DNA from 3 places in the Photorhabdus akhurstii genome. Region 3 is predicted to be linked to each of the others. Evidence: riboswitches for the same ligand, from Rfam matches in the RefSeq annotation. Region 3 holds a riboswitch; each other region holds the start of a gene.
The links. A riboswitch is a leader RNA that binds a small molecule or an ion and turns the genes downstream of it on or off. The one in region 3 is predicted to bind thiamine pyrophosphate.
Positions count from the first base shown of each region.

Region 1 (5,555 bases), 300 kb from region 3:
AATTTGTTCCAGTAATATCAGCATTTCATTACGCAGTGCCGGATCTAGGGCAGAAAAAGGCTCATCAAGTAATAAAATGGGCTGCTGGCGTACCAGGCAACGGGCTAATGCTGCCCGCTGCCGTTGCCCACCAGAAAGTTGAGCAGGCAGACGAGTCAGGCAATCTTCCAACGAAACTTGAGAGACTATTTGCTGTAATGTCTGTTTCTGCGTGCTATTAAGGCGTAACCCGGGATGTAAGCCTAGTCCAATATTTTGCTCAATTGTCAAATGAGAGAAGAGATTATTTTCCTGAAACAACATGGAGACCGGGCGTTGAGCTGGTGACGTACTGGTATGATTTTTCTCGTTCAGCCATAGGGAGCCTTTTTCTGCTGTTTGAAAACCGGCGATCAGGTTTAGCAGTGTACTTTTACCTGCCCCACTGGGGCCTAGGATTGCGATACGTTCTCCGGCCTTAATTTGCAAGTCAAAGCGCATCACCAGATGTTCATAGCGGTAAGTCAGATTTTCAAGTTTGAGCATTACGTAGTCTCGGTAAGCGTTCAAGTAAACTAAACAGCATAAAACATAACAATAACAGCAATAAAGCAGTGATTGCGCCATCCTGGCTCCGGTAAGCCCCGATTTGCTGGTAGAGATAGAAGGGCAGTGTACGGAAATCTTCATTACCAAACAGAGCGACAACGCCAAAATCTCCAATGGAAAGGACGCAAGCAAAGGCCAGCGCTTGTGCCAGAGGAACTTTCAGTGCTTTTAGTTCAATCCAGCGTAGTCGGTTAATACCTTGAATATTCAGGGAGCGACACAGTGGATTATAGTGGGCCGCCAGATCTTTCATTGGATTATCCAGAACTTTCAGCGCATAGGGAATTGCCATTAGTGCGTTGGTTAAAATTACCAGACCATAGGGTGAACGGGGCAGGCCGACGGTATCGTTGAGCAACAGAAAGAATCCTGTTGCCAATACAATGCCCGGCATAGAAAGGATCAACAAACCACTCATTTCCATTGCTTGTCCCCAATGGGGGGAATGACGCAGGTACAACTCACGGCTGCTCCACAGCAGCATCATAGTGAATAAAACACATAATAACCCCGCGCCTAAAGCAATCACCACTGAGGTGATAAATGCCTGCCACAATGCAGGCTGGCGCAATACGTTAAGCAACCCGCTGTTCAGGCCATCCAAGATAACCGCCAATAATGGCGGCACGAGCAGTAATAATGCTGCGATAATTAACAGGCTGTCGCAGATTTTTCTCAACAAAGTGTCCTGTGGATTACGCCATTGCTGTTGGTTGCTGTAGCCGACAGATAGAGCACTGTTAAGCTTCTGGCTGAGGAGCACAAGGCCAAGGCAGCAGGTGATCTGAATCAACGCCAGTAATGCGGCGCGGTTGAGATCGTAGTCATAGCTTAACGCCTGATAGATTGCCAGTTCGACAGTTGTTGCAGCAGGTCCGCCACCTAACGCCAGCACGGTAGCAAAACTGGCGAAACAGAGCATAAAAATCAGTGCGCCAGTGGGCAGGATTTGGCGGCGTAGATAAGGCCATTCAACAAAACGGAAATGTTGCCATTCATTCATACCTAGCTGAGCCGCTAATTGCCGTTGTTCCACCGCGATGTTTTCCAGTGATTGCAGTAAAAGCCGTGTCGCTAGTGGCATATTAAAGAAGATATGTGCCAGCAAAATTCCTGGTAGACCATAAGGGGTGAAATGGTAATCGATGCTGATCCATTCACAGAACTGAGCCAGCCAGCCGGCTCTGCCATAGACCGTCAGAATGCCGAATAGAGCGACCAATACAGGCAAAACCAGCGTCATAGCACATAGGCGGAGAAATAGATTTCGGCCTGGAAAATGACGGCGATAGAGGGCTCTGGAAAGAAAAATAGCCGGGATAACAGAAAACAGCGCCGATAAAAAAGCCTGCCAGAATGTAAAACCCACCACATGCCACAGATAGCTATCTTCCGCCAGTAAAGACCAATTACGTTCAGGTGCATTAAACCAAAGTGCACCGAACGCTAGTAAGGCGACCAATAGTAAAAGACCGGAGGCAATGGCCCCCGGTAACAGACATCGAGCAATCATCGGCTGACAGCGCTTTGCCATGTACGAATCCATTGGTTACGGTATTTTGCGACTTCTTCTGCGGGATATTGCAGCGATTTTTCAGGTATTGAAAGCTGTGAATACACTTCTGGAAGTGGGATATCAATGACCGGATACATCCAGTTAGTGGTTGGAATTTCCTGTTGGAAAGCTGGGGTCAGCATAAACTGCATAAATTTCTGGGCAAGCTCTGGTTGCTTACTGGAGGCCAGTTGTGCGGCCACTTCGATTTGCAGGTAATGACCTTCATTAAAGGTAGCGGCAGCATAATCGTCTGTCTTCTCAGATAAGAGGTGGTAGCCCGGTGAAGAGGTATAGCTTAGTACCAGATCGCCTTCTCCTTTCAGGAACAGACCGTAAGCTTCACTCCAGCCTTTGGTAACAGTTAGTGTTTTCTTTGCCAGTTTTTTCCAGGCTTGTGGGGCATCATCACCATAAATTTTCTGCATCCATAGCAGCAAACCTTGCCCCGGTGTGCTGGTGCGAGGATCTTGATAGATCACTTTCCAATTATTGTGGCTGTTGATTAGCTCATCCATGCTTTTTGGCGGATTTGGCAAACTCTTTTTGTTGTAAATGAAAGCAAAATAGCCATAGTCATAAGGAATAAATATCTGGTTATGCCATGACACCGGCAGCGCCAGCTTGCTGATATCCACTTGACTTTCAGTGAACAGCCCCGTTTGTTGAGCTGCTTGAATCAAGTTGTTATCCAACCCAAGAATAATATCGGCAGCAGTACGCTTTCCTTCCATTCTTAGGCGATTGAGCAAAGAAACACCATCTTCCAGAGCAACCAGTTTCAGTTCACAGTCACATTCAGCTTCAAAGGCTTTTTTAATTGCGGGTCCGGGACCCCATTCTGCGGCAAAAGAGTCATAGGTATAGACCGTTAATACCGGCTTAGCCTGTACAACCTGACTCAATAGCAACATAGGGGCTGATAGGGCCGTCAGTACGATTAATTTGGAAAATAACGTCTTAAACACTTTGCTCTCCTTACATTAAGAGGATTGGCAAAGGATTTGAGGAAGCGCTAAACGGCAAAATAACGTTTGTGAAATAGTTAGCAGCTCAAATCCCTACGCCGGTATTAGCCGGATCAGGTTCGGCGGGTTTACTCTCAGCAAGGCTGTTTTAAACAGCCAGCACCCCGTTGAGATGGCGCTATTGTAGAGATTTAGCTAGCGACTGCAAAGTCCAATGATAGAGGTTTACCACTTGAGGGTAGTGTGAAACAATTAGTCATCTTTCAAATTTAGTTTATCGAGGTAGTCTGGTGATCGATGATGATGGCTACCGCCCGAATGTAGGAATTGTAATTTGTAATCGGCAAGGCCAGGTTTTGTGGGCGCGGCGTTATGGGCAGCATTCCTGGCAATTTCCTCAAGGGGGCATTAATCCGGGGGAATCACCAGAACAGGCTATGTACCGGGAACTGTATGAAGAAGTGGGTTTAGGTCGGAAAGATGTACGCGTTCTGGCTTCTACTCGTAATTGGTTGCGTTACAAATTACCCAAGCGTTTGGTGCGTTGGGATACTCGACCTGTCTGTATCGGTCAAAAACAGCGGTGGTTTTTATTACAACTGCTCTGTAATGAAGAAGATATTAATGTGCAACACAGTAATACCCCGGAGTTCGATGGTTGGCGTTGGGTCAGCTATTGGTATCCTGTCCGGCAGGTTGTCTCTTTTAAGCGTGATGTTTATCGGCGCGTGATGAAAGAGTTTTCTTCGGTTGTCATGCCAATGCAGGAAAGCTCATCTCTGCCACGTTCTTCGTATTCTTATCGTCGCAAAAGAAGTTAGGTGAGTTCTATGCTCATGCGCTTACGGGAAATTGTTGAAAAAGTTGCTATGGCAACCAATCTGGCCGAAGCGCTTGAGCTATTGGTGAACGAGACCTGTCTGGCGATGAACACGGATGTCTGTTCTATCTATCTTGCTGATCATCAACGGCGGTGTTATTACCTGATGGCAACCCGAGGGTTGAGGAAACCCCGGGGAAGGGCTGTCAGTTTGGCTTTTGGTGAGGGAGTCGTCGGACAAGTTGGTCAATTGTCTGAACTGATTAATCTGGCTGATATTCGCAGCCATCCAAGTTTCAAATATTTGCCTCAAGTGAAAGAGGATAGCTTCCGCGCGTTTTTGGGCGTTCCGGTGGTCTATCGCCGCCAGTTGCAAGGTGTTTTAGTCGTTCAGCAGCAGGAACAACGCCTGTTTAATGAAACCGAAGAGTCCTTTATGGTGACTCTTGCGACACAACTGGCGGTGATCCTTGTTCAAGCTCAGACTAAGGGATTGTTTGGTCAGTATCGGCAAACCAGAATTAAAGCGCTGGCAATTTCCAATGGCATCGTGATGGCTCAGGGATGGCAAGATTGTTCCCAACCCTCACTTGACCAAATTTTTGAAGCTTCAACCCTTGATCATGCAGCAGAACGTTCTCGTTTGATTCAGGCACTTGAAGATGCAACAGCAGAATGTCGTCGGCTCAGTAAACGTTTTACCGCGGGTTCTCAAAAAGAGAGTGCTGCAATTTTTAATCTTTATTCCTACCTTTTGAATGACCCTCAGTTGAAACAAGATCTGTTCTCCTGTGTTGAACAGGGATCTGTTGCGCAATGGGCGGTTAAACAAGTTATTGAGAAATACGCAGAACAATTTGCCAGCTTGCAGGATGCTTATATGCGGGAAAGGGCATCAGATCTACGGGCGCTTGGGCAGCGATTACTATTTCATCTTGATGATTCACTGACTGCCAGCCATCAATGGCCTGAATGGTTTATTCTGGTTGCAGATGAACTGAGTGCCAACCTATTGGCAGAAGTGCCGCAAGAAAGATTAGCAGGAGTTATTGTTCGTGATGGCGCTACCCATTCACACTCTGCCATATTGGTACGTGCAATGGGTATCCCGGCCATTATGGGGGCAGATATCCAGCCGGAACTCCTGCACAATCGTATGCTGATTCTTGATGGTTTCCGTGGAGAAGTTTTTATTGAACCTGAACCACTGATTTCGCAGGAATATAAACAGATTATTGAGGAAGAAAAAGCACTGAGCAAACTGGCTGAGGGGGATGTTGATCAGGAAGCGCGGCTCAAAAGTGGTGAACGCATTCTGGTTCAGCTTAATGCAGGTTTAAGCCTGAAATATGAGTTACAAATCAGTAGCAGTATTGATGGTGTTGGACTCTATCGCACCGAAATACCCTTTATGTTGCACAGTGGTTTCCCGTCAGAAGATGAACAAAAAGCGCGTTATCAGGAAATGTTGCAATTATTTCCCGATAAACCGGTGGTATTACGTACACTTGATATCGGTGCGGATAAACAACTGCCTTATATGCCGATTAGCGAAGATAACCCTTGTTTGGGATGGCGTGGTATACGGGTGACGTTGGATCAACCGGAGATTTTTCTTATTCAG
Region 1 is NZ_CP020335.1:820,792-826,346, forward strand. It holds gene thiQ (thiamine ABC transporter ATP-binding protein ThiQ) at 1-525, opposite strand, end outside; gene thiP (thiamine/thiamine pyrophosphate ABC transporter permease ThiP) at 512-2,122, opposite strand; gene thiB (thiamine ABC transporter substrate binding subunit) at 2,098-3,111, opposite strand; TPP riboswitch at 3,184-3,288, opposite strand; gene rppH (RNA pyrophosphohydrolase) at 3,402-3,932, shown strand; gene ptsP (phosphoenolpyruvate--protein phosphotransferase) at 3,942-5,555, shown strand, end outside.
Region 1: another riboswitch for thiamine pyrophosphate. It lies ahead of thiB (thiamine ABC transporter substrate binding subunit); the one in region 3 lies ahead of thiC (phosphomethylpyrimidine synthase ThiC).

Region 2 (5,555 bases), 2.7 Mb from region 3:
ATTGCAATCTTAGTATTACTTGGAATATGTCTGTTCTTGTATCTGTTAGCTTTGGATAGCTATTGTGATCAGGGGGGAAAGTTTGATTCAGGTATTTGTTCTGTGACTCGATATCTGCCTTTCTGATTAGTTGCTGATACTCATCAGCCATTTTCCCGTCATATATCTGTGCTAACATATATCTTCAATATCCACCCTTTAAAGCTAGTGTTTTGTTTGCTTTGAATAAAGCAGATAAGGGGAAGCGGTTGTTTTCCCACTAATAACAAGATAGAAGTTGCATCAAGAGGACAAGATGGCAGGACAATCGCAGCGGTCAACACTTAAACGCGGTTTAAAAAACCGGCATATTCAACTTATTGCTTTGGGGGGGGCTGTCGGGACTGGGTTGTTTCTCGGTATTGCACAAACCATAAAAATGGCAGGTCCCTCCGTAATTTTAGGATACGCTATCGCAGGCTTTATTGCATTTCTGATTATGCGTCAGCTAGGAGAGATGGTGGTCGAGGAGCCTGTAGCGGGGTCGTTTAGTCATTTCGCGTATAAATATTGGGGGGATTTTCCCGGATTTTTATCAGGTTGGAATTACTGGGCGATGTTTACTCTGGTTGGCATGGCTGAATTAACGGCTGTGGGAATGTATATCCACTACTGGTGGCCTGATATTCCAACCTGGGTTTCTGCAACCGTCTTCTTTGTCTTAATCAATACAGTAAATTTAATTAATGTCCGATTATATGGTGAAACAGAATTTTGGTTTTCCATCATTAAAGTGACCGCCATTATCTGTATGATTGTATTTGGCGCTTACTTGTTAGTTAGCGGAAATGGCGGACCTCAGGCCAGTATTACTAACCTTTGGCAACATGGCGGCTTTATGCCTAATGGCATCACCAGCCTAATCATGGCAATGGCTGTGATCATGTTCTCTTTTGGTGGATTGGAACTGGTAGGTATTACCGCAGCAGAAGCGGAAAATCCACGTATCAGCATTCCTAAGGCCACCAATCAGGTAGTATACAGAATATTGATTTTCTATATTGGTTCTCTGACCGTGTTATTGTCGCTTTATCCGTGGGGCAATGTCGTTGAAGGTGAAAGCCCATTTGTTATGATTTTTCACAACCTGGATAGTTTCTGGGTGGCTAACGTTCTGAATATTGTTGTCCTAACTGCCGCATTGTCCGTTTATAACAGCGGTGTGTATTGTAACAGCCGGATGCTGTACGGTTTAGCAAAACAAGGCAATGCTCCTGGGATGCTGACAAAAGTTAATGAGAGTGGTGTTCCTATCAGAGCCATTGTCGTGTCTGCTTTGGCAACGTCCGTTGGTGTATTGATTAATTATGTAATGCCGGGCAAAGCATTTGAATTATTGATGGCGTTGGTGGTAACAACGTTAGTGATTAATTGGGTCATGATCTGTACGGCGCATTTAAAATTCCGGGCGGAAAAAGTTAAACAGGGAATAGAGCCATCATTTAAGGCATTCTGGTATCCATTCGGTAATTATCTGTGTCTGGCTTTCCTTGCCTTTATACTCGTCATTATTTTGATGATGGACAGCATCCGTATTTCAGTCATTCTGATGCCATTCTGGGTGGGTGTGTTATGGATTGGGTTTTTAATGTCTCGTTCCCGCCGTGATAAAATGAGAGCACAGGAGCAGGGATAACATATATTTGGATTATCTCTATGAAGATACCAGGCTGATATTACACAGCCTGGTATTTTTTATCCAGTTACCATTGCCAACGTAACCAAGCGAAGAGGACGTTACCGTTATTATATGTGCCGGGAATATATGTCCCTTGCAGCGATAACCGATCATATTCTATGGAGAATAACGGTAGTGGCAGTGGAATAGGGACATAATAATAATCATGACGAGCTGTAACGCTTAAAGTGAAACCGATTCCCATTCGGAAACCATCTAAATCACCGGGTATCCACATTTTCTGAAATCCATAGCCAACGATGGGTTCCAAACGGTTATGAGAATCCATAAAAGCCATTGCATAAAGGGAATGCCAATCATTGTCTTGGTCGTAACGATATTTACCATAGCCGAAACCCCAGGGCCGCTCATTATATCTATCGATTTTCTCTTTATCGTAGGTATGCCTGTTATGCCAAGTAATTACCGGCAGATAAAGTTCATTGTCGGGTGCATTCCAGGTGAGAGCGACATTATTGTTGAATTTTTCCCATAAACTACCTGAATTGTTGCTATAACCGAGCGGTGTGTGTGATTGAGTCGTTGCTAATGATTTATTAGCAGTATTTGCTGTTGCTGCCAACACTGTCCCAGATGAGACTAAAAGAGTGGCTGATAGGGTACAGGCTGTGGTTAAATCAAACTTCATTATTTATTGCTCCAAATTTCCCGACGACATAAATTGGGAAGATCCTGCGCATCACGTAAAATATGACAAACATCTAAATTCAGGAATTCTACTCTTGCTATTTTCAATAAAAGTTAAACGAAAAATTAATATTAAGATGTGATAGGTATTAACTGGGTATATTTAATACTGATATTTTAGTCGACTAATATTGGGAGTGTGTTGATTTTTTCTTTCACCCAAACAGTAGAGATTGGCCTCTGTGAACATACTAATAGATATAAAAAATCTAATAATAAGATAGGCAAAATAAATTAGAATTTTTTATGTTATCTGGGGTTTTGTTGAATGGATAAACTGTAAGCTAATTAGGATAACCTTGGATTTTCAAATTTTTGCAGTTATGTTAAACAATAATTGTTGTTAAGAATTTTAAATATGTGCGTTAGCTCCATAGCTGATAAAAAATGGCTTGCCATCATATTAAGAATATGTGATAAATCGTTCGGGTAAACGAGGTACGGTTCTGTTATACAGTTCTGTTAATAGCAGCAACTTGCTCTAGTTTTTATGTTGCGCCGAAACGGCGAATTAGAATTAAGTGATCCAAAGGAAATTCTTAAAATGGCAAAAATCACTGGTACTGTAAAGTGGTTCAACGAATCAAAAGGTTTTGGCTTTATTACTCCTGCTGATGGTAGCAAAGATGTGTTTGTACATTTTAGCGCTATTCAGAGCGAGGGTTTTAAAACTCTGGCGGAAGGCCAAAAAGTTGAGTTTGAAATTCAGGACGGTCAGAAAGGTCCTTCTGCGGCAAACGTCACTACAGCATAACTTCTTTTTGTCGATCATTTTGGATTGACGAAGTAAATTTGTTGTCTGATTGGTTTTTTACTGGCAACAATGACATACCGATATCACCCTGTTGGTTATCTGATAGGGTGTTTTTGTTTTGGCTCGGGGCGCTCTTTATTGAGCTGAGATGAACCCGTAATACCTGATCTGGATAATGCCAGCGTAGGGAAGTCATGGTGTCTTTTCCTGATACTTGCTTTTCTTTTGCTGGTTGGAAGAGGTGCTTATGATGAGAATCAATTTACTGACAATTGCCGGTACTGATCCTAGCGGCGGTGCCGGCATTCAAGCTGACCTAAAAACTTTCTCTGCACTTGGTGCTTATGGCACAACAGTAATGACAGCGCTTGTTGCGCAAAATACCTGTGGTGTGCAATCCATTTATGATATCGATCCTACTTTTGTTGCGGCACAGCTTGAATCTGTGCTGTCAGATATCAGAATTGATAGCGCTAAGATAGGCATGTTATCTAATGCAGCCAACGTTGTCGTTGTTGCTGATGCAATAAGTCGTTATTCCGTTCCTTATGTTGTATTGGATACGGTAATGATTGCGAAAAGTGGCGATCCGTTGCTGGCGCCGGAAGCGGTTTCCGAGGTTGTTGAACGATTATTACCGAAGGTTTCGTTGATTACCCCAAATTTGCCGGAAGCCGCAGCGATATTAAAGTGCTCTGTAGCAAAAACCGAAACGGACATGCAAAAACAGGGGCGTGAATTATTATCGCTAGGATGCGAAGCCGTTTTACTGAAAGGCGGGCACCTTACAGAGCATGAAAGCCCTGATTGGCTGTTTACTGTTGAGGGTGAATGGCGTTTTACTGCGCCCAGAATCAATACGCGCCATACACATGGTACAGGGTGTACGCTCTCTGCTGCGCTGGCTGCTTTGCGTCCACGTTACTCGAATTGGCAGACAACCCTGCCTGTTGCCAAATCATACCTCCAGGCGGCATTAGAACAGGCGGACTCGTTAGAGGTAGGAAAAGGCATTGGGCCTGTGCACCATTTTCATCAGTGGTGGTGAGAATAACTGATTGGCGTTTTCGGGATTAGGTGAGAAAGTGATAATGAATAAGAAGAGTAAGGTATTTATACTGTGAGAGCAGTATAACTCAACATTGGCAGCGACCTACTATCTACTCATTATCACCGGCGACAAGCTTGATTTACGCGATAGTCACTTGCTTATCCAGATAGACATCTTGAACCGCATTAATCAGTTCAATACCCTCTTTCATGGATTTTTTGAACGCTTTACGACCGAGGATTAGCCCCATACCGCCTGCGCGTTTATTAATGACGGCGGTACGAACGGAGTCACTCAAATCACTATTACCGGATGCACCACCTGAGTTAATCATACCGGCGCGCCCCATGTAGCAGTTAGCTATCTGATAACGGACCAGATCGATAGGATGGTCGCTAGTCAAATTAGTGTAAACACGTTTATCGGTATGACCAAAACCAATTGCAGTATAGCCGCCATTATTTTCGGCCATTTTCTGTTTAACGATATCGGCACCGATAGTGACGGCCAAATGGTTAGCCTGACCTGTTAGGTCCGCACTGGAGTGATAATCTATCCCCTCTTTTTTGAAGGTAGAATTACGCAGGTAGGCCCACAATACCGTTACCATGCCCAATTCATGCGCCCGTTTAAAGGCGGCTGAAATTTCCTCAATTTGACGCCGTGATTCAATAGAGCCAAAGTAAATCGTTGCGCCAACGGCAACAGCACCCATCTCAAATGCTTGTTCAACACTGGCATATAAAGTTTGATCATATTGGGCGGGATAGCTCAGTGCTTCATTGTGGTTCAGTTTAACCAAAAATGGGATCTTATGAGCATAACGACGAGAAACAGAGGATAACACGCCATAAGTAGAGGCAACACAGTTACAGCCGGCTTCGATAGCCAGTTCAACGATATTTTTGGGATCGAAATAGAGAGGATTCGCTGCAAAAGAAGCGGCAGCAGAATGTTCTACTCCTTGGTCCACCGGCAAAATAGATAAATAACCAGTGCCTCCAAGACGACCATGATTTAACAATGTTTGCATGGAACGCAAAACTGTATTGGGTCGGTTATTGTCGATCATTACTCGGTCAACAAAATCGGAGCCTGGCAGATAGAGATTTTCACTTGGGATGGTATTACAACGATGTTGCAATAAACTGTCCGCATCTTTGCCTAACAACTTAGCGATATCAGTCATGTTTTACTCCAGTTATGAAAAGATATCATTGATTGTCATTTATCCTTTTTAGGATAACAAGTTGTATTGGGAGGGAAGTGGTAGTGGATCGCTTCAGGTGGGGGGGATAAAGAGAATTTTATTACTTGGAAAGTGG
Region 2 is NZ_CP020335.1:3,250,991-3,256,545, reverse strand. It holds gene mgrB (PhoP/PhoQ regulatory lipoprotein MgrB) at 1-126, shown strand, start outside; gene B0X70_RS14045 (amino acid permease) at 296-1,675, shown strand; gene pagP (lipid IV(A) palmitoyltransferase PagP) at 1,743-2,366, opposite strand; gene cspE (transcription antiterminator/RNA stability regulator CspE) at 2,970-3,179, shown strand; TPP riboswitch at 3,294-3,386, shown strand; gene thiD (bifunctional hydroxymethylpyrimidine kinase/phosphomethylpyrimidine kinase) at 3,427-4,227, shown strand; gene fbaB (class I fructose-bisphosphate aldolase) at 4,370-5,419, opposite strand.
Region 2: another riboswitch for thiamine pyrophosphate. It lies ahead of thiD (bifunctional hydroxymethylpyrimidine kinase/phosphomethylpyrimidine kinase); the one in region 3 lies ahead of thiC (phosphomethylpyrimidine synthase ThiC).

Region 3 (5,555 bases):
AAAATGCCGATCTTGAATATCGGCATTTTACTGTAAAAGAGAAGATTAATTTAATGCTTTAACGCTTCAATTTTATCCCGGCTTAGTCCGGTACTGGTGACAATAATATCCAAACTCACGCCATGCCGTAATAAGGCACGAGCCGTTTCCACTTTACCTTTCTCTCGGCCTAGCTCAATACCTTCTTCTCGACCTAGTTCAATACCACGCTCAAGCCCTTTTTGTTCAAGCTGTTCTGCAATAGTCATCAACATCGTTTCATGCTCCGGAGATTGTTCAATCAGTTGATGGACAAATTGGGAGAGATCCAGCGTATGCCCACTCAGTAAAAATAAAAACAAAAATGCCGATCTTGAATATCGGCATTTTGCTGTAAAAGAGAAGATGAATTTAATGCTTTAACGCTTCAATTCTATCCCGGCTCAGTCCGGTACTGGTGACAATAATGTCTAAACTCACGCCATGCCGTAATAAGGCACGAGCCGTTTCCACTTTACCTTTCTCTCGGCCTAGTTCAATACCTTCCTCTCGACCTAGCTCAATACCTTTCTCTCGGCCTAGCTCAATACCTTCTTCTCGGCCTAGTTCAATACCACGCTCAAGCCCTTTTTGTTCAAGCTGTTCTGCAATAGTCATCAACATCGTTTCATGCTCCGGAGATTGTTCAATCAGTTGATGGACAAATTGGGAGAGATCCAGCGTATGCCCATTCAGTAAAATATAGCGTAACACCACATTGCGCTGTTCGGTTGTATTATACCCTGCATTCAAGAGTTCCACCAATTGGAGGAGCCATTCCTGCATATCCCGGCAGCGGATGTGTTTTTGCACCAGTTCCATCAGGGCAACGCCTTTATGCGTCAGGATCTCTTCATCGCTGAGCGCACTGACGTCCACCAACGGAAACGCCTGATGGTATAAACGGGCAGCCTGTTCAGGGAGCGTAAAACAATCCAGCCACCGGTTTGAGTAAGGATATGGCCGAACCTCCCCATGATAAAACAGCAGCGGCGCCACCAAAGGGAGTTCAGCATGGCCTTTTTTCAGGTGAGCCGCCATAGCTGACATGGCATAATGCATCAGCCGCCAGGCCATCAGCGGGTCAGGGGTGGACTGATGCTCAATCAGACAATAGATATAGCCCTGTCCCCGGACCGTTTCAACCGAGTACAGCACATCACTGTGCAGTTGACGTAAATGCCGATCCACAAAACTGCCGGACTCCAGTTTCAATGTGGCTAAATCACACAACAACTGAACCTCTTCGGGCAGATAAAGGGATAAAAACTCTTTGGCCGTTTCAGGCTGCGTTAAAAAATGCTTGAATAACGAATCATGGTGAGGCTGTTTTTCTTTCTTTGCCACAATCTGTTTCTCTGTCTTTATCAGTTAGTCATTACCACTCATTGTCAAGGTATAGTATTTCTACCAAGTTACAAAAAACATTGTCTCAGATTTCCTCAGGCAAATCTTTATCGAATGCATTAATAGAAGAGCCTAAAGAATAAAATATCAGAAAATAAAAAACGATCAAATATTATATTTACAACAACTACTTTATGAAATCCATTCATTTAAATGAATTTTTAACTTGCATTCGCATAATAACCTCCCTCATCAAAATATCGATTACTTATATGTCCGTTAATCTTGGATGTTCAGATCGAAAAAATTGGACTGAATTCCCGCCAGATGATCTATTATCTCTTTTGTATCCAAAAATTTTTTCAATGCAGTATTAAACCGTAATCTAATTTCTTCCTCATAAATATCGAAATATATATTAGACATTTTATATAAAATTTGACAAATACAGTTAGGTACAAAATAGGCATGAAATATATCGAACATTGGTCCACCATCTTCATGAAACAACCCAACCCGACAATGGTAATTTAACTTTAACCACTTTAGATGAATCAAAGTTTTTCATGCCTTATTTCCTTAACAAGTTGTAGTTAAAAAATTAATAAACATGACAAATCGATCACAAAACAATCAGCAACATAGCTAAAAAAAATTAACCTGGTCACTGTAAATACTTTCAATCAGTAAGGGTTGTAGTTTTCATAATCCCTTCTATACTACTGTTTGCTTTCTTGTCGGAGTGCCTAGCGTAAGCTGTTTTATCGCAGCATACACAGGCTGAGACCGTTAATTCGGGATCCGCGGAACCTGATCGGGTTAATACCCGCGAAGGGAACAAGAGTAATCAACCGCTGTTAGCCCACCCAATTTTTTACGGGCCTGTCCAGCCATCAACCATTACTCCCTGCGAGCTCCAGACAAGCAACTTTCCCAATAACACAGTTAGGAATTTGCTATGTCTCATAATACTTTTATCCCTACAACCGATATTTCACCAAAACCCAATCCGGCACGCCCGCGTAAAGCTCAACGCGATGCCGCTCAGGAATTTATTAATTCTATTCAGGGCGTGACGTTCCCAAATTCACGACGAATTTATCTTCAAGGTTCCCGTGACGATATCCAAGTTCCAATGCGCGAAATTCAGTTATCGCCCACGTTAATTGGCGGAACCAAAGAAGAGCCTCAGTATGAGGAAAATGAAGCCATTCCGGTTTATGATACTTCCGGCGCTTATGGCGATCCTGATGCCAAACTGGATGTACATGTAGGGTTAACCAAGCTACGCCAACCGTGGATCGATGAACGCCAAGATACTGAACCTGTTGCCGCCCTCGGCTCCGATTTTACTCAGCAACGCCTGGCGGATGCCGGTCTCGATCATTTACGTTTCAATCATCGCCCCCATCCATTAAAAGCCCATGAAGGCAAATGCGTTACTCAACTGCACTATGCCCGCAAAGGCATCATCACACCGGAAATGGAATTTATCGCACTGCGGGAAAATATGGGGCGCGAACGTATCCACGGTGATGTGCTACGCCAACAACATGCTGGACAAAGTTTTGGCGCTCAGTTGCCGGAAAATATCACACCAGAATTTGTCCGTCAGGAAGTCGCAGCCGGTCGGGCTATTATTCCTGCCAATATTAATCACCCTGAATCAGAACCGATGATTATTGGCCGCAATTTTCTGGTTAAGGTTAACGCTAATATCGGTAATTCTTCCGTCACCTCTTCTATTGAGGAAGAAGTAGAAAAGTTAATCTGGTCTACTCGCTGGGGCGCAGATACGGTCATGGATCTCTCCACAGGCCGTTATATCCACGAAACCCGCGAATGGATCTTACGTAATAGCCCGGTACCTATCGGCACAGTCCCTATTTATCAGGCGCTGGAGAAAGTCAATGGCGTCGCGGAAAATCTCACCTGGGAAATGTTCCGTGATACCTTGCTGGAACAAGCGGAACAAGGAGTTGATTACTTCACCATTCATGCCGGTGTATTACTGCGCTATGTACCGATGACAGCCAAACGCCTCACCGGGATTGTCTCCCGCGGTGGTTCAATTATGGCGAAATGGTGTCTGTCTCATCATCAAGAAAACTTCCTCTACCAACATTTCCATGAAATTTGTGAAATCTGCGCCGCTTATGATGTTTCCCTATCATTGGGAGACGGTCTGCGCCCCGGTTCTATTCAGGATGCTAATGATGAAGCGCAGTTTGCAGAACTGCACACATTAGGTGAACTGACCAAAATTGCCTGGGAATATGATGTTCAGGTGATGATAGAAGGTCCTGGGCATATTCCTATGCAGATGATCCGCCGCAATATAACGGAAGAATTAGAGCATTGTCACGAAGCCCCTTTCTATACTCTTGGCCCACTGACAACAGATATTGCACCGGGTTATGACCATTTTACTTCCGGTATCGGCGCAGCCATGATTGGCTGGTTTGGCTGCGCCATGCTCTGTTATGTGACGCCAAAAGAGCATCTCGGTTTGCCAAACAAAGACGATGTTAAACAAGGGCTGATTACCTACAAAATCGCTGCTCATGCCGCCGATCTCGCCAAAGGTCATCCCGGCGCACAAATCCGCGATAACGCGATGTCCAAAGCACGTTTTGAATTTCGTTGGGAAGATCAATTTAATCTGGCGCTCGATCCCGATACTGCTCGCGCCTATCACGATGAAACTTTGCCACAAGCGTCCGGAAAAATTGCGCATTTCTGTTCTATGTGTGGACCTAAATTCTGCTCTATGAAGATTTCTCAGGAAGTACGCGATTACGCCGCAGGTATGGAACAGATGTCTGAAGCATTCCGCGCCCACGGTGGCGAGTTGTATCACAGCGTAGAGGATGTATCCCATGAACAATCTGCCTAACGCGCCATTTGCCCCAACTGAATACAAATTGGGCCTATATCCCGTCGTGGATTCGCTAGAGTGGATTTCCCGTTTGTTAAAAGCAGGCGTCACCACAATTCAGTTGAGAATTAAAGATCGACCAGAAGATCAGGTGGAAGAAGATATTCAGCAAGCCATTATGCTCAGTCGCCAATACAACGCTCGTTTGTTTATCAACGACTACTGGCGACTGGCAATAAAGCACGGCGCTTATGGTGTCCATCTTGGGCAGGAAGATTTAGTTATCGCTGATCTGAACGCCATCCAAACAGCGGGATTGCGGTTAGGAATCTCTACCCACGATGAACAAGAGCTGACTCGAGCAAAATCCCTGCGTCCATCTTATATCGCTCTCGGCCATATTTTCCCAACCACGACCAAAGAGATGCCATCTTCCCCGCAAGGACTGGCAGCCCTGAAACGGCAGGTAGAAAGCACGCCAGACTATCCCACTGTCGCCATCGGAGGCATCTCTCTTGAACGCGTACCGGATGTCATTGCAACGGGAGTCGGCAGTGTGGCACTGGTTAGTGCCATTACCAAAGCAAAAGATTGGCGTCAGGCAACCGCACAACTGCTTCATCTGGTTGAAGGCGTTGAATTGAAGGGATAGAGGAGGTTCTTATGTTAAATGATCAAGAATTTATGCGTTACAGCCGACAACTGTTACTCGAAGATATCGGCCCGGAAGGGCAGGAAAAACTGAAATCCAGCCGCGTACTGATTGTCGGACTGGGAGGGCTAGGCGCTCCCGCTTCTCTCTATCTGGCCGGGGCAGGTGTGGGAACAATTTATCTCGCTGATGATGACCAATTGCACATTTCCAATTTACAACGGCAAATACTTTACCGCACCGAAGAGATCCCTGCCGCAAAAGCTGAACTTGCAGCCAATCAACTCAATGCATTGAATCCGCTGATAAGAACAATGGTCCTTAATCAACGACAGGACCTGGAATCTCTGACAACAATCGTGAAGCAAGTCGATCTGGTTCTCGATTGCTGTGACAACATGACAACCCGCCACGCTATCAATGCCGCTTGTGTGGCAACACGAAAGCCATTGATTAGCGGCAGTGCTGTCGGTTTTAGCGGCCAACTTATGGTATTTGAACCCCCTTATCTTCATGGCTGCTATAGCTGTCTCTACCCTGAACAGGAAGAACCACTACGAAATTGCCGGACTGCGGGTGTATTAGGTCCGGTAGTCGGTATCATCGGCACATTACAGGCATTGGAAGCCATCAAAATGTTAACCGGGCTTCCTTCCCCGT
Region 3 is NZ_CP020335.1:516,706-522,260, reverse strand. It holds partial or broken gene B0X70_RS02265 (ISNCY family transposase) at 51-335, opposite strand; gene B0X70_RS02260 (Rpn family recombination-promoting nuclease/putative transposase) at 391-1,365, opposite strand; TPP riboswitch at 2,094-2,219, shown strand; gene thiC (phosphomethylpyrimidine synthase ThiC) at 2,324-4,261, shown strand; gene thiE (thiamine phosphate synthase) at 4,245-4,895, shown strand; gene B0X70_RS02245 (HesA/MoeB/ThiF family protein) at 4,907-5,555, shown strand, end outside.